One region of the Geothrix sp. 21YS21S-4 genome, then DNA from elsewhere that is predicted to be linked to it. Evidence: riboswitches for the same ligand, from Rfam matches in the RefSeq annotation. Region 1 holds a riboswitch; the other holds the start of a gene.

Region 1 (7,474 bases):
GTAGAAATCAGAGAGGAGCATTTTGAATCTGCTCCTTCAGCCACCGCGCGGTGTCCAGGTAGCTCGGGCCGTCGTGGATGATGTTGTGGCCCTTGGTGATGTCGGAATCGATGATGCGGGGATTCCAGTCCCAGCCGCGGTCGGCGAGGAGGGCGGCGCCGTCCACGGGGTGCTCGGGTTCCTGGAACAGGAGGATCGCGTCGGGCCGGGTTGCGGCGACGGCGTCCAGGTCGGGGTGGGGGTAGGCTTCGGCGGCGGGTGGGGGCACGGGCGTTCCGCCGGCCAGTTCCACCAGGTCGTGGATGAAGGACAGGCCGCCGATGCCGCGCAGGTGGCGGCCGCACCACATCTCGACGAAGACGGTGGGGCGCTTCGAGGGGGCCGACGCGGCCAGGGCGGCGAAGCCGGCCTCCATGCGCGAGCTGAGAACGCGGGCCTCGGCGACGCGGTGCATCAGCCCGCCCAGGGTGATCTGGTTCTCCAGGATCCCGAAGCGGCTGGCGGGGAGGGGCAGGGCGAAGACGGGCAGCCCCGCTTCCGCGAGCCGCTGGGCGAAGGTGGTCTGGATGCCCGACGTGACGAGGACCAGATCGGGTTCCAGCGCCCGGAGACCATTGAGGTCGGCCTTGAGGTAGTCGCCCGCCACGGGAACCTGGAGGTTCTCCACGTAGCGCCCGCAGTAGGGTGTGACGCCCACGAGCGAGTCGCCGCAGCCCAGCGCGAAGAGGGCCTCCGTGGCGCTGGACACGAAGCTGACGACGCGGCGCGGCGGCGCATCCAGGTGGAGGACGGTTCCATGGACGGGACAGGTCACTCGCACGGCAGCTCCGGAACGAAGGATTCGACGAAGGTGGCCTCCACGCGGAAGACCTCGCGGATCAGCGCCGCGGTCAGCACCTCGTGAGGCGGGCCGTCGCCCACGAGCCGGCCCCCGTCGAGCGCCAGGACGCGGTCGAAGCGGTAGGCGGCCCGCAGGTCGTGGAGGCTCACCACCACGGTGCCGCCGCCGTCCGCCAGCCGCCGCGCCAGGCGCAGGACTTCGAGGGCATGGCGCACGTCGAGCTGAGCCACGGGCTCGTCCCACAGCTGGATGGGCGCCCCGGTGGCCAGGGCGCGGGCGAGGCCCACGCGGTGGCGCTCGCCGCCGGAGAGGCGCGTCGCCGGACGATCCGCCAGGTGGGCGAGGTCCAGTTCCGCCAGGGCCTCTGCCACGCCCCCGGGATCGTCGCCCCAGGCGTAGCGGCCCTGGGCCACCACCTCGCGCACGGGAAAGGCGAACTCGAACTGGGCCTCCTGCCCCACCCACGCCAATTGGCGGGCGCGGACAGCCACGGGAATTTTAGATAGGAGCTGTCCATTCCAATGGACCGTTCCTTCCGCTGGCAGCAGCCCCGCCAGTGCCTGGATCAGGGTGGATTTTCCTGCGCCGTTGGGCCCCACCACCGCCACCATTTCGCCGGGACCGAGGTTCAGCGAGACCGCCTCCAGTCGCCCGGGAACGCCCAGGGACGCAGCGTGAAGGGCGGGCGTCATCGCGGCCTCCGCAGCAGCCACAGGAAGAAGGGACCGCCGATGAGGGCGGTCACCACGCCGAGCCGCAGCCCCAGCGGAAACAGCCGGGTGATCAGGTCGCAGCCCAGGAGGAAGGCCGCGCCCCCGAGCATGGAGTAGGGAAGCAGCCGCCGGTGGTCGGGCCCGAATGCCAGCCGCAGCAGGTGGGGGACCACGAGGCCCACGAAGCCGATGATCCCGCCGACGGCGGTGGCCAGGGCCGTGAGGATGGTGGAGAGGACGATGAGGCGGCGGCGGAGGCCCACCACGTTCACCCCCAGGCTCTGGGCGCTCTGCTCGCCGAGGCTCAGGAGGTCCATGGGCCGGCCGAGCGGCAGCAGCAACAGGCAGGCGGCGAGGATGGCGGGAACGCCCATCCACACGTGCTCCCAGCTGCGGCTCTCCAACCCGCCCATCAGCCAGAACAGGATCTGGGCGTTCACCTCGAAGTGGCCCACGGTGGTGGTGAGCAGGAAGCTGGTGCCCGCGCCCAGCAGGGCGTTGAGGGCTACGCCGGACAGCAGCAGCTGCTCGGCGCCCGCCCCGCGCCGAGCCAGGATGAGGACGGCGCCCGTGGCGACGAAGGCGCCGGCGATGGACGCCGCGGGCAAGGCCCACAGCGTGGCGGCGCCCAGCCCCGCCGCGGGTCCCAGGGCGAGGACCGCCACGGCGCCCAGGGCCCCGCCGCTGCTCACGCCCAGCAGGCCGGGGCTCGCCAGGGGATTGCGGAAGAAGGCCTGCATCACCACGCCGCTGGCGCCGAGCGCCGCCCCCGCGGCGGCGCCCACCAGCGCACGGGGCAGGCGGAAGTCGCGCACCACCGTCCGCGCGATCTCGTCCCCGCCGCCGCCCAGGGCCGCCAGCACTTCCCCGAAGGACAACCGCAGCTCTCCGAAGGCGAGGGAGGCCAGGAAGGCCAGGACCAGCGCCGCCACCAGGACGGAAACGGCCGCGCGGGATCTCACGGGAATCGTTCGGGATGGAGGGCCTTCGCAAGGCGCTCGTAGGCGTCGATGCGGTGGTGGGAGACGCAGGACATGAGGGCGCCGGAAAGCACCGCGAAGCGCCCGGCCTTGAAGGCGGGCAGGGCGCGGTAGTGGGGCAGCTCCGCCAGGCGCGTCCGGGTATCGGAGGCGTCGGGCTTGTCGCCGGAAATGACCAGCACCTCCACGTTCCAGGTGAGCAGCTTCTCGGAGGGCGTCGGCGCGTGGCCTTTCAGCCCGGCTTCCGCCGCGACGTTCACGGCGCCCGCGTGGTCGCAGAGGTCCTGGAAGGTGGTGCCGGCGCCGGAGGTGACGGGGTAGGCCGCGGCCGTGAGGACGCGGGTGGACCGCACGCCCTTCAGCCGCGTGGCCAGGGCATCCACGCGACCACGGCAGGCGGCGATGAGGGCGTCGGCCCGGGCCTCCTGGCCCAGTTCGCGGCCCAGAACGCGGATGCTGGCGTAGACGTCCTCCAGCGTATCGAACCGATCGAGGACCACCAGCCGGACCCCGGCCCGCCGGAGCAGGGCCAGGGTCTCGGGGCGGGTGAAGCTGGCGGCCAGCACCAGATCGGGCCGGAACCGGAGGACGCTCTCCGCGTCGCTGTCCCGCAGGGCTGGATAGCGCCCCGCTTCCGAAGCGACCGGACTGAACCGCGCGTCGCGGCTGATGTGGCTGAGCGCTGCGATCTGGCCGGGATCGGCCAGGGCCAGCAGCAGTTCGTCCGTCCCCACCGCCTGGCTCACCACCCGCTGCGGCCGCGCGGCGAACAGAGCCGCAGCCGAGATCAGAAAGACAAGAAAACTTCTCACCACCAAGGCACCAAGGCCACCAAGAAGGGCTTGCCTTGGTGTCTTGAGGTCTTGGCGATGATCCGTTCGCTTTCTCACCGAAGCTGCCTCCATCACCACTTCCAGGTCGCGCCCAGGGTCCAGCGGGGGCCGGGGGCGGGGAAGCCGTAGACCAGGAAGGCGTCCCCGTCCTGATCGTAGCGCCCGCTGAGCCAATCCTCGGCGCTCATGCGCTTCTGGAGCAGGTGCTCGCCGCGCAGGGACACGGTGAGGTTCTTCACGGGCTCGAAGGAGGCGCCCACGGACAGGTCGCGGAAGGGCCGGCCGGTGGACGCCACGGCGTAGGTGGTGTCGTTCAGGTCGTAGCGGGGACCGACGCGATCCAGCCGCACGTCCGCGCGCCAGGCGCCGCCCTGGACGAATGCAGCGGCCGAGGCGGTGAAGAAGGGGTGCCGCACGATGGCCGTGTTCTGCTGGCCGAAGCGATCGGCTTCCGTGTTGTGGTCGAGGTCGCGGGTCTCCTGGCTGCGCAGGATCAGGTCCCAGCCCCAGGCGACGGTCGAGCCGCCGCGCCACCCCAGGGCGCCTTCGACGCTCTGGGCGCGGATGGCGCCGCGGTTCTCGTAGTGGGACGTGAACAGCGCGGGCCAGGCGAGGCTGGTGTCATAGACGTACGCCAGCAGGTCCGAGACGCGCGTGCGCTGCGCCTCCAGCCGGTATTCCCAGTGGCCGCCGAGCTGGCCGGTGGCGCCGATCTGGAAGGTGCGGCTGTACTCGGGCGTGAGGGAGTAGGTCCTGCCGTCCTGGCTTTCCGCCTGGGCGTTCAGGGCGAATTCCGTGGTGTTGGGCATCCGGAATCCCCGGCCCGCGCTGGCGTAGAGCCGCAGTTCCGGCGCCACGACCCAGTTGAGGCCGGTGCGCCAGGTGGTGGCCTCGGCGCTGCCCGCCCGGGTGCGGAGGCCGGTGTCGGTGCGGGTCAGGTCCCGGTGGCCGCCGTCGCGGCGGAGACCCGCCACCCAGTCGACGCCGGAAAGGATCGTCCAGCGCGCCTCCACGGCGGCGGCCACGTCGCGGCCTTCGCCCCGGTAGGGCACGGCGGCGTAGGTGGACGGGTCGTAGTAGTTCTTGGCGTGGGCGGTGTCCTCGCGGCCTTCCAGGCGGCCCGACAGGCGGAAGGTCTGGGAGGGCGTCCAGTGGAGGGTGAGCTGATCCTCCACCCGCCGGAAGTCGCGGTCCGTCTGCTGGCGGAGGGGGCCGTTCGGATCGCCCGTGAGGCCTTCCAGGGCCTGGAGGGTGTTTTCCAGCACCAGGCCGGGGGCGAGGGTCCAGTGCAGGCTGGCGCCCCAGCTCTCCTGCCGCGCGCGGGTTTCGCGTCCGGGCTCGTAGCTGCGGCCGAAGCCGGGGTAGGCCAGGGTGGTGAAGGGCACGGACGCCGTCTGCCCGCTGTTGCGGTAGAAGCCGGTCACGTCCGCGGCGCCCCAGGTGGTGCCCAGGCGGAGGAAGCCGCCGGCCTGGCGGGAGGCGTCGTCGGGGAAGCCGCTCTCCTCCTTCTGCGCTTCGCCTCCGGCCGCGATCCAGCCCGCGGCGCCGGAGAGCTGGACCTGGGCGGAGCCGCCGAGGCGGGAATCCGTGCCCGCCTTCAGTCCCACTTCGCCGTGGAAGCCGGCGGGGCCGCGGCCCGCGCTGGTGAGGGCGATCACGCCGCCGATGGCGTCGCTGCCGTAGAGCACGGACGAGGGGCCGAGGAGCAGCTCCACCCGGCCGATGCCGACCAGGCTGAGCATCCCGAGGTCGGGGCTGGGCGCGGTGGGATCGTTGAGCCGCATCCCGTCGAGGAGCACCACGATGTTCCGGCTGAGGGTGCCGTTGAGGAAGGCCGAGGCGGCCTTGCCGGGGCCGCCGGTCGCCATGACGGCGCCGGGCTGGAGCACCGCCAGCAGCTCGGCCACCGTGCGGCTGCCGAGGCGGGCCAGCTCGTCGGCTTCGACGATGCGGACGGGCGCGGGGGTGCGGGTGACCTCCACCGGCTGGGCCTCGGCGCTGACGGTGACCGTCGCGCTGGGGGCGGCCTTTTCGGCGGCCTCGGCGGCGCCGGCCAGGGTGGACACGGCCACCAGGGAGAAGAGAATTCGGGCGGAACCCATCATGCCTCCACGCATGAAGCCGCGGCGGCGGGACCGGTCCCGGAAGAGAGGGGAACCATGGCCCAGCCCGTTCCCGCGACGGGGGGTGAAGTGCAGGACCGGTCTCCGGGCTCGCACGCGACGGGGGCCTTGCGGCTCCCCCCTCACCTTCCCGGGACGATCCCAGTGGCTCGGGCTTGAGGTCTCACGCCGGAGGTGTCTTGGCGTGGTGCATACCGTTGCGGGGCAGCGCAGGATTCACACCTGCTTCCCGTGCATCCAGCACGAAATTGTCAGGACCTCAAGGGAACCACGCGCCCGGGACCCCCGCAAGTACAATGGGCGGATGAACGTACCCATCGGAATCATCGGCGGCAGCGGGCTCTACCGGATGGAGGGCCTGGTCCTGGACCGGACGGAACTGGTGGAGACGCCCTTCGGCTCGCCGTCCGGGCCCGTCCACCTGGGCACCCTGGACGGGGCGCCGGTGGCGTTCCTCGCCCGGCACGGCGACGGCCACCGCTTCACCCCCAGCGAGGTGAACTACCGGGCCAACATCTGGGCGTTGAAGTTCCTTGGGGCGGAACGGCTGATCTCGGTCTCGGCGGTGGGCAGCCTCCAGGCCCGCCACAAGCCCGGCGAGCTGCGGCTGGTGGACCAGTTCATCGACAAGACCCGCCACCGGAAGGACACCTTCTTCGGGGAGGGCCTGGTGGCCCACGTCAGCTTCGCGGAGCCCGCCTGCGCCCACGTGACGGGTGCGCTGCTCGCCGCGGGCCGGGAACTGTCCCTGCCGATCGAGGGCGGCGCCCTCTACGTGTGCATGGAGGGGCCGGCCTTCTCCACCCGCGCCGAGAGCCGCCTGCACCAGAGCTGGGGCGCGGACCTCATCGGAATGACCCAGGTGACCGAGGCGCGCCTCGCCCGGGAGGCGGAGCTCTGCTATGCCTGCATCGCCCTCGTCACCGACTACGACGCCTGGCGCGAGGAGGAGGCCGGCGTGGACGCCGCCTCCGTGCTGGAAGTCATGCACGCCAACGTGGACAAGGCCCAGCGCCTGCTCCGCGCCGCCGTGCCCGCGCTGTCCGCGGCGCCGCGGCCCTGCGCCTGCGGCGAGGCCCTGAAGGCGGGCCTCTACACGAATCCGGACCTGGTGCCGGAGGACGCCCGGAAGCGGCTCCACCTTCTCGTGGCCAAGTACGGGTACGGAACGCCCTGATGGCGCTGGCCCAGCCCAGTCCCAAGCTCCAGGCCCTGCTGAAGGACTTCCAGCAGATCGCCAGCATGTCGGGCTACCTGAACCATTCCTTCGATCCGCCGCAGCTCCGCCTGTTCTTCACGCTGTACGGCCGCGTGATGCTGGTGTCTTCCGCCGAGGGACTGGCGCTGGCACCCCGGCTCCAGGCGTGGTGCGAGGACGTCTCCCTCCGCCTGCGGGAGGGCAGTTCCTCCGCCATCATGCCCCCGCAGATCCAGGTGAGCGCCCCCCAGGTCCTGCCCGACGGCCGCGACTACCTGGTGGCCACCCTCACCTTCAACACCAAGGTCACCGAGACGTCCTACCTCCGCGTCCGCACCGCCGTCCTCGCGGCTTACCAGGAGGCGGTGAAGATGCGGGAGGCGGGGTTCCGCGAAGGGGGCAGAGATCCCCTGGCCGGCTCGGGATCGGATCCTTCCCCGGAAGACCAGGAAACTCCGGCTTCTTGACCTTCCGTCGCGGCGCTAGCATCTTCCGGTAAGTCCATTCCGGGATGCCCGCGTGGAGGGCCGCATGGGATCAGGGTCGAGCCTCCTCGAAGCCGCCCGTTCTTCAAGGACGTTCCGCCGGCTTGCGGGCTGGAGCCTCGCATGGGTGGTCGCGACGCTGCAGGCGGGGCCGCCGACCGCTCCCGGAGGCTACTGGCCAAGCGAGACCTGGCGCACCTCTTCGCCCGAGCAGCAGGGCCTCAGCTCCGAGGTGCTCTGCCAGGCGCTGGACCAGATCCGGGAACGGAATATCGAGGTGGACCGCATCCTGATCGTCCGC
Region 2 (7,474 bases), 660 kb from region 1:
GACCACGGCGGCGGCTGGTTCACCCTCTACACGCACCTCCTGGGCCTGGAGGTGGCGAAGGGCCAAATTCTGCGGGCCGGCGATCCCCTCGGCGCCGTGGGCGGGACCATGGACGGCCCCCGCCTGGGCTTCGAGATCCGCCATCAGGCCCAGCCCCAGGATCCGCAGAAGTGGCTGAAGCGGAAATACCGGTAGCGATCCGGGCGTGGCCCCACTTCGCATTCAAAGAATAAGGATCACCACCAAGACACAAAGGCACTAAGAAAAGCTCTTTTGAAGTTCTTGGTGCCTTGGTGGTGAAAAGAAAAATCTTGGGTCTTGATCGCCTGTTGGTAGGGATCGCCCCCCTACTTCACCGCGCTGCTGGCGTTGAACAGCGGCACGTAGATGGCGAGAAGGAGCGTCAGGACGACGACGCCCATGAACAGGATCAGCACGGGGCCGATGAGGCTGGTCACGGCGGTGGTGGCCTTTTCCACTTCCTGGTCGAAGAAGTCGGCGACGTGGTCGAGCATCTCGGGGAGGGCACTGCTCTGCTCGCCCACGCGCACCATCTCGACGGCGAGGGGATCCAGAAGCTTGGCCTGTTCCAGCGCCAGGTGCAGGCTGCTGCCCGCGCGGACCTTGTCGGTGACGGTGAGCAGCCCGGCCTTCATCCGCTCACTGGGACTGGTGCGCTGCACCACTTCCAGGGCCTGCACGGCGGGCAGGCCGCCCGAGAGGAGCACGCCCAGTGTCCGGGAGAAGACGCTGGAATGGTACATGCGGTAGAGGGTGCCGATCTTGGGGAGGGTCAGGAGAAGGCGTTCCCCCATTTTGCGGCCCGCTTCGGAGGCCACCATCCACCGGGCGAGGACCGCCAGGCCGACGAGGACGAGCCCCTGCAGCCACAGGGTGGAATTGACCACCTTGCCGATGCCCAGCAGGACCTGCGTGAACATGGGCATCTCCACGTTTCCGCCGGCGTAGAACTCCGCGAAGCGCGGCAGCACCACATTGAAGATCACGCCCAGGGCCAGCACGAGCACCAGCACGAGGAAGGCCGGGTAGAACAGGGCTTCGAGGATGCGGCGGCGGCTCACCTGGGCGAACTTCTGGAAGGACAGCCAGCGGCCCAGGACGTCCGGCAGGGTACCGCTCCGCTCGCCGGCCACCACGTTGCTGCGGTAGACGGGCGGGAAGGAGCCCGCCTGCTCCAGGGCATCCGAAAAGGACATGCCCTCGCGAACCAGATCCACCACCTGCGTGAGGGCGCGGCGGAGCTGGGGATCCTTGCCGTGGCCCACCAGCAGCTCCAGGGACTGGAGCAGGGGGATGCCGGCCTTCAGCAGGGCGAGCAGCTCCTGGTTGAAGAGGACCAGGGATTCGGTCTTGAGCTGGGCGCGGCTGCGGAAGGCCGTGTCCGTGCGCGTGATCTCCAGGGGAAAGCTGCCCTCTCCCAGAACCCGCGCCCGGAGCGCCTCCGCGTTCTCCGCCTCGAAGTCCCGCACGAGGACTTCGCCGTTGGACTGGGTGAGCCGGACCGTGAATCGCATGGGCACCTGGAAGCTCTGAGGATAGCGGAAAGCGGCCGGAGGGCCGGAGACGGTAGCCTGGAGCATCTTCCGGAGACCGCGTGCCGCGTCGCCCGTTTGCTTCGATTCCCGTCCTCGCCCTCAGTTTGGCCGCGCAGTCCCCGGCGCCCGCTCCCCTGCGGACCGGCGTGCCCCAGCCCCTGACCCTCGACCTGCGGCAGGCGGACAGCGCGGCGCTGCTGCCGAAGGACGCCCGCGACGCGGGCCAGGTGGAAGCCGTCCGGCAGCGGTGGACGCCGCTGGTGGCGGGGCTGAAGGACGCGCCGTCGGTGCGGATCCTCCTCCCCTCCGGCGACGGTCGCCTTCCGCTGCTGCTGGCGGCGTCCCAGGCGCTGAAGGCGCAGGCCCCGAGCCAGCGGCTCTACGTGGGCTTCGACGCCCAGGCCGCGCCCCTGCTGGACGAGACGGCCTGGGGCGCCGTGGACGGCGGGGCGCTGGTGCCGTCGGACCTGAACCTGGATCCGGGCCGCTGGCGGGAGCAGCTCACCCGGGCCCAGGACAGCTTTCCGGGCCGGCCGTGGACGCTGTGGCTGCCCTCCGATCCCGGCGCGCTGGTGTCGGTGCTCCTCGGCGACGGCGGGCGCGTGGTGGTGCCCGCGGGCGGCCCCGGCGCGCGGCTGGCGGCGGAATTGCCGCAGGGATTCGAGGACGTCGAGGGAGGCCCCGCGGACCTGACCCTGCGGAATCCGGCCGGCGAGGCCCGGCGCTGGACGTTCGCCCAGGGCGCGTGGTCCTCCGCGACTCTGCCCAAGACCCGCCACGAAGTGACGGTGACGGCGGCGGAGACCTACGACGTGGGCGCCCTGCTGGCCAAGGTCCGGGCGGCCCAGCTCCGGGGACGGGCCGCGGTGCGGACGGTGCAGGCCAAGGCCGACCTCGACCTCCACATCCAGGGCACCCGCGGGGCGGGCGGGGACCTGGGCTTCACCTTCGGCTATTTCGAGCGGGCGGGCGAATGGCCCGAGCTGCTGCAGAAGGAGGTCCGGCTCAACGGCGTCACCGCCAAGCTGGACGGCGAGGTGCAGCTTCCGCTCATCGAGAGCCGCCAGTCCATGGCGCTGCCCGTGGCTCTGGGGCTGACGGAGCGCTACCGCTACCGCGACGGCGGATCCGCCGGGCCCGGTCGGCGCCTGCTGCGGTTCGAGCCTGCGGGCGTGGATCCCCTCCTGTACCGCGGCGAGCTGGAGGTGGACGAGGCCACCGGCCGGATCCTGGTGGAGCGGCGTGAGCGCGTGGACCTGCCGGGCACCGTCAAGAGCGAGCGCGAGATCCTCACCTACGGCGAAGCCGTGCCCGGCGTGTGGCGGCCCGTGGCGGTTCAGACCTTCGAGCGGTGGGTGAGCGCCGGCGGCATGGTGCAGGTGCAGCGGCGGTTCACCTACCGCGACTTCGAGGTGAACGGCGGGGGCTTCGACGCGGCCCGGTCCGCGGCCCGGGAGTCCGGCGCCACCATGCTCAAGGTGACGCCCGGGGGCGCCCGCTACTTCACGCGCCAGCCGGACGGCACCCGCAAGATCGAAGAGAAGCCCAAGAGCAACGGCCGCGCCGCCGCGGGGCTGGTCCTGGTGGATCCGGGGCTGGAGCCGCCCGTGATCCCCCTGGCGGGGTTGGTCTACTTCGACTACAACGCCTTCGGCAAGGGCATCCAGCTGAACGCCCTCACCGCAGCCGTGTTCAACACCGCCAGCCTCGCCATTCCGCGCGGCCTGGGCGGGTTCGACGTGAGTGCCAACGCCTCCGCCCTGCTGCTGAAGGGGACGGAGCGGCCCGTGGTGAACGGCAAGCTGGCGGATCGGGACGGCGTGGGCCATCGCTTCGGCTCGCTGGGCGTGGAGCTGGGGCGCGACCTGGGCCTGGGCTTCCGGCTGGAGGGCCGCGGGGACTTCGTGTACGACGACTACAGCCTGGGCGATTCCAAGTACCGCACGCCGGATTACGCCCTTCCTCCTTCGGGGCTGACGAAGATGGGCACCCTCCAGGGCTCGTGGCTGTTCCGCGGCTTCCAGGTGCAGGCCTTCCACGGCTGGGGCCGGCGGCCCGACGGCATCTACGGCACCCCGGCGGATCCCCAGGCCGTGCCGGACGGCGGAGGTTTCCGCCGCTGGGGCGCGAGCCTCGGCCTGGACCGCGAGGTGAGGCCGGGCGTCTGGTTCCACGGCGAAGCGGGCTGGGCCTCGGGCGAGGGCTTCGACCGCTTCAAGGGGCTGGACGTGGGCGCCGTGGGGGGCGCCGCCCGGGTGGCGGGCATCCGCGCCAACGCGCTGGTGTCGGATCGCCAGACCTACGTCAAGACCGCCCTCGCCATTCCCACGGGGCCGAACCTCCGCCTCTCCGTCAGCCTGGAGCACGCCCGGGCGCGCAGCCTGGACGACGGCCGGACCTACGGGATGACGGGCGTGGGGTTCACGGGCGACCTGCCGGGCTTCTGGATCTTCACGGCGGTCCGGATGGACCTGGGCGTGGGCGTCCAGAGCGACATCGCGGGCGTGAAGGGCGTGAACGGGTTCCTGGCCCTGCTGCGGGTGTTCTGATCCCAGATTTAGGGTTGACCATCGACGGCATCCACTACATCTTGGGGTCTACTCCATGGTGAGCCCGGGTCTCCCGGGTTTCCAAAAGGGAAGCCGGTGCGAATCCGGCGCTGCCCCGCAGCGGTAAGGGGGAACGAGGATCCATAAGCACTGGCCCCGCGCGGGCTGGGAAGCGGGATCCGAGGAACCTGGCTACCAGAGCGCCCCCCAGCCCGAAGACCTGCCATGGATCCGCCCTCCGGCGGCGCTCGTCGTTTCGAGGGAAAACGGCGGCGGCGAAATCCCAGTTCCATCCGTTCGGCCCATCCGCCGCCTTCGCGGCCGGCGGGTCCCGTTCCCATCTCCCATCGATTGTCCGCGCCGCCGCGGACCAGGAGGTTCCATGTCCCCGTCCACCCTTCCGGAGGACCGCCCGTCCAGCGTGCTGGAGCCCGCCGCGCCCGTGTTCGTGCGGAAGAGGGACGGGCGGACGGCGCCCTTCGACGCGGCCCGGATCCTGTCCGCGCTCCAGCGGGCGGGCGCCGCCTGCGGCGAGTTCGGCGCCGAGGAGGCCCGCCTGCTCGCGGCCCAGGCGGTGAAGGTGCTGTCCCATCGGCGCGCGGCGGAGGCCCCGGGGGTGGAGCAGATCCAGGACGTGGTGGAGCAGGCCCTGATCACCGCCAACCACTTCCGCACCGCCCGCGCCTACGCCGTCTACCGCGAGCAGCGGGCCCGGGCGCGGCAGGACAAGCGGACGGTGGTGGAGGTGGCCTCGTCCGTGAACGAGTACCTGGACCGCCTGGACTGGCGGGTGAGCGCCAACGCCAACCAGAGCTATTCCCTGGGCGGGCTGATCCTCAACGTGTCGGGGAAGGTGGTGGCGAACTACTGGCTGAACCACATCTACCCGCCGGAAGTGGGCCAGGCCCACCGGAACGCGGACCTCCACGTCCACGACCTGGACATGCTGGCCGGCTACTGCGCGGGCTGGTCCCTGCGGACCCTGCTGGACGAGGGCCTGAACGGGATCCCCGACAAGGTGGAGGCGGGGCCGCCGCGGCACCTGTCCAGCGCCGTGGGCCAGATCGTGAACTTCCTCGGCACCCTCCAGAACGAGTGGGCCGGCGCCCAGGCCTTCAGCTCCTTCGACACCTTCCTGGCGCCCTACGTCCGGAAGGACAACCTGGGCTACGGCGAAGTCCGGCAGTGCATCCAGGAGCTGATCTACAACCTGAACGTGCCGTCGCGGTGGGGCACCCAGACGCCCTTCACCAACCTCACCTTCGACTGGACCTGTCCCGAGGATCTGGCGGCGCAGGTGCCGCGCATCGGCGGCAAGGAGATGCCCTTCACCTACGGCGACCTCCAGGCGGAGATGGACCTCATCAACCGCGCCTACCTCGAAGTGATGATGGCGGGCGACCTCAAGGGCCGCGCGTTCACGTTCCCCATCCCCACCTACAACATCACCAAGGACTTCCCCTGGGAGTCCCCCAACGTGGACCTGCTGTTCGAGATGGCCGGGAAGTACGGCCTGCCCTACTTCCAGAACTTCCTGAACTCGGACCTGGAGCCGCGGATGGTGCGCTCCATGTGCTGCCGGCTGCAGCTGGACCTGCGGGAGCTGCTGAAGCGGGGCAACGGCCTGTTCGGCAGCGCGGAGCAGACGGGCTCCGTGGGCGTGGTGACCCTCAACTGCGCCCGGCTGGGCTTCCTGTTCCCCGGCGACGAGGCGGCGCTGCTGCGGCGGGCGGACGAACTGCTGGACTTGGCGAGGACGTCGCTGGAGATCAAGCGCAAGGAGATCCAGCGCCTGATGGACGGTGGCCTCTTCCCCTACACGCGCCGCTATCTGGGGACGCTGCGGAATCACTTCTCGACCATCGGCGTGAATGGCCTGCACGAGATGATCCGCAACTTCAGCGGCGACGTGGAGGGCATCGAGGGCGATTGGGGCAAGGCCTTCGCCCTGCGGTTCCTGGACCACGTCCGCGCCCGGATGACGGCGTTCCAGGAGGAGACCGGCCACCTCTACAACCTGGAGGCGACGCCCGCGGAAGGCGCCACCTACCGCTTCGCCAAGGAGGATCGCGTGCGCCACGCGGGCATCCTCCAGGCGGGGACGGACGAGCAGCCCTACTACACCAACTCCTCCCAGCTGCCCGTGGGCCACACGGACGATCCGTTCGAAGCCCTGGAGCACCAGGAGGCCCTCCAGCGGAAGTACACGGGCGGGACCGTGCTCCACCTCTACATGGGCGAGCGGCTCTCCAGCGCCGAGGCGTGCAAGCGCCTGGTGCGCAAGGCCCTCAGCCGCTTCGCCGTCCCCTACCTCACCGTGACGCCCACCTTCTCCATCTGCCCAACCCACGGCTACCTGTCGGGCGAGCGGGAAACCTGCCCCACCTGCGAAGGCGAAGGCCGGCGCCAGCCCTGCGAAGTCTGGACCCGCGTCATGGGCTACCACCGCCCCAAGTCCACCTTCAATCCCGGGAAGCAGGGCGAGTACGCCGAGCGCCAGTGCTTCGCGGAGCCGGCCGCCGTCTGAGGGCCAGGGCGATCAGGGACTGGCGAAGCCCCGCCAACCACGATCTTCCGAACATCGAGAAAAGCCACATCCAAAGCGGAGGAGCGCCGAGCGGCCAAGGAAAGCGGATGAATGTCTCTCCGATCTCCTCCGTCCCTCAGCTCTCCTCAGCTTTCATTCCTTCCGGACACGGCACTCTCCACCCCAAGAACTTCATCAACGTTGAAGAAAGCTCTTCTTGGTGCCTTGGTGGTGATCCTTGATCCTTTCGATTACAAGCGGTGTGAATCCATGGGAACCCTCGCCGTCGGCGGCTTCGTGCCCTTCACCACCGTGGATTTCCCCGGGCGCCACGCCGCTGTCGTCTTCTGCCGCGGATGCCCCTGGAGGTGCGGCTATTGCCACAACGCGCACCTCCAGGGACCGGACTCCGATCTGGACTCCGGTCCTGACTGGACCGCCGTCCTCGCCCTCCTGGAAAAGCGGCGGGGGCTGCTGGAGGGCGTCGTGTTCTCCGGGGGCGAGCCGCTCCTCCAGCCCGCCCTTCCGGAAGCCGTGGCGCGGGTCCGGGGCCTCGGCTACGCGGTGGGCCTGCACACGGGCGGCAGCGATCCGGAGGCCTTCCGGCGCGTTCTTCCCGACCTCGCGTGGGTGGGCTTCGACGTCAAGGCGCCCTGGGAGCGCTACGACGCGCTGACGGGCGCCCCGGGCAGCGGCAAGGCCGCGCGGCGGAGCCTGGAGCACCTGCTCGCGGAGGGAATCCCCTTCCAGGTCCGCACCACCGTGGATCCGACCTTCCTGCAGGAGCCGGACCTCCAGCGGATGCGCGCCGCCCTGACGGAACTGGGAATCCGGGACTGGAC

The links. Region 1 has a riboswitch for cobalamin ahead of RAH39_RS12250 (TonB-dependent receptor). Riboswitches for the same ligand answer to the same signal wherever they lie in the genome.
Region 2: another riboswitch for cobalamin. It lies ahead of RAH39_RS01250 (ribonucleoside triphosphate reductase); the one in region 1 lies ahead of RAH39_RS12250 (TonB-dependent receptor).

Annotation. Positions count from the first base shown of each region.
Region 1 covers NZ_CP132719.1:2,674,158-2,681,631, reverse strand. The annotation lists gene RAH39_RS12270 (ABC transporter substrate-binding protein) at 8-820, opposite strand; gene RAH39_RS12265 (ABC transporter ATP-binding protein) at 811-1,533, opposite strand; gene RAH39_RS12260 (FecCD family ABC transporter permease) at 1,530-2,516, opposite strand; gene RAH39_RS12255 (ABC transporter substrate-binding protein) at 2,513-3,346, opposite strand; gene RAH39_RS12250 (TonB-dependent receptor) at 3,439-5,469, opposite strand; cobalamin riboswitch at 5,548-5,767, opposite strand; gene mtnP (S-methyl-5'-thioadenosine phosphorylase) at 5,795-6,667, shown strand; gene RAH39_RS12240 (hypothetical protein) at 6,667-7,155, shown strand; gene RAH39_RS12235 (serine hydrolase domain-containing protein) at 7,220-7,474, shown strand, end outside.
Region 2 covers NZ_CP132719.1:254,169-261,642, forward strand. The annotation lists gene RAH39_RS01235 (murein hydrolase activator EnvC family protein) at 1-195, shown strand, start outside; gene RAH39_RS01240 (type II secretion system F family protein) at 348-1,535, opposite strand; gene RAH39_RS01245 (hypothetical protein) at 1,616-4,105, shown strand; cobalamin riboswitch at 4,145-4,348, shown strand; gene RAH39_RS01250 (ribonucleoside triphosphate reductase) at 4,488-6,632, shown strand; gene RAH39_RS01255 (anaerobic ribonucleoside-triphosphate reductase activating protein) at 6,903-7,474, shown strand, end outside.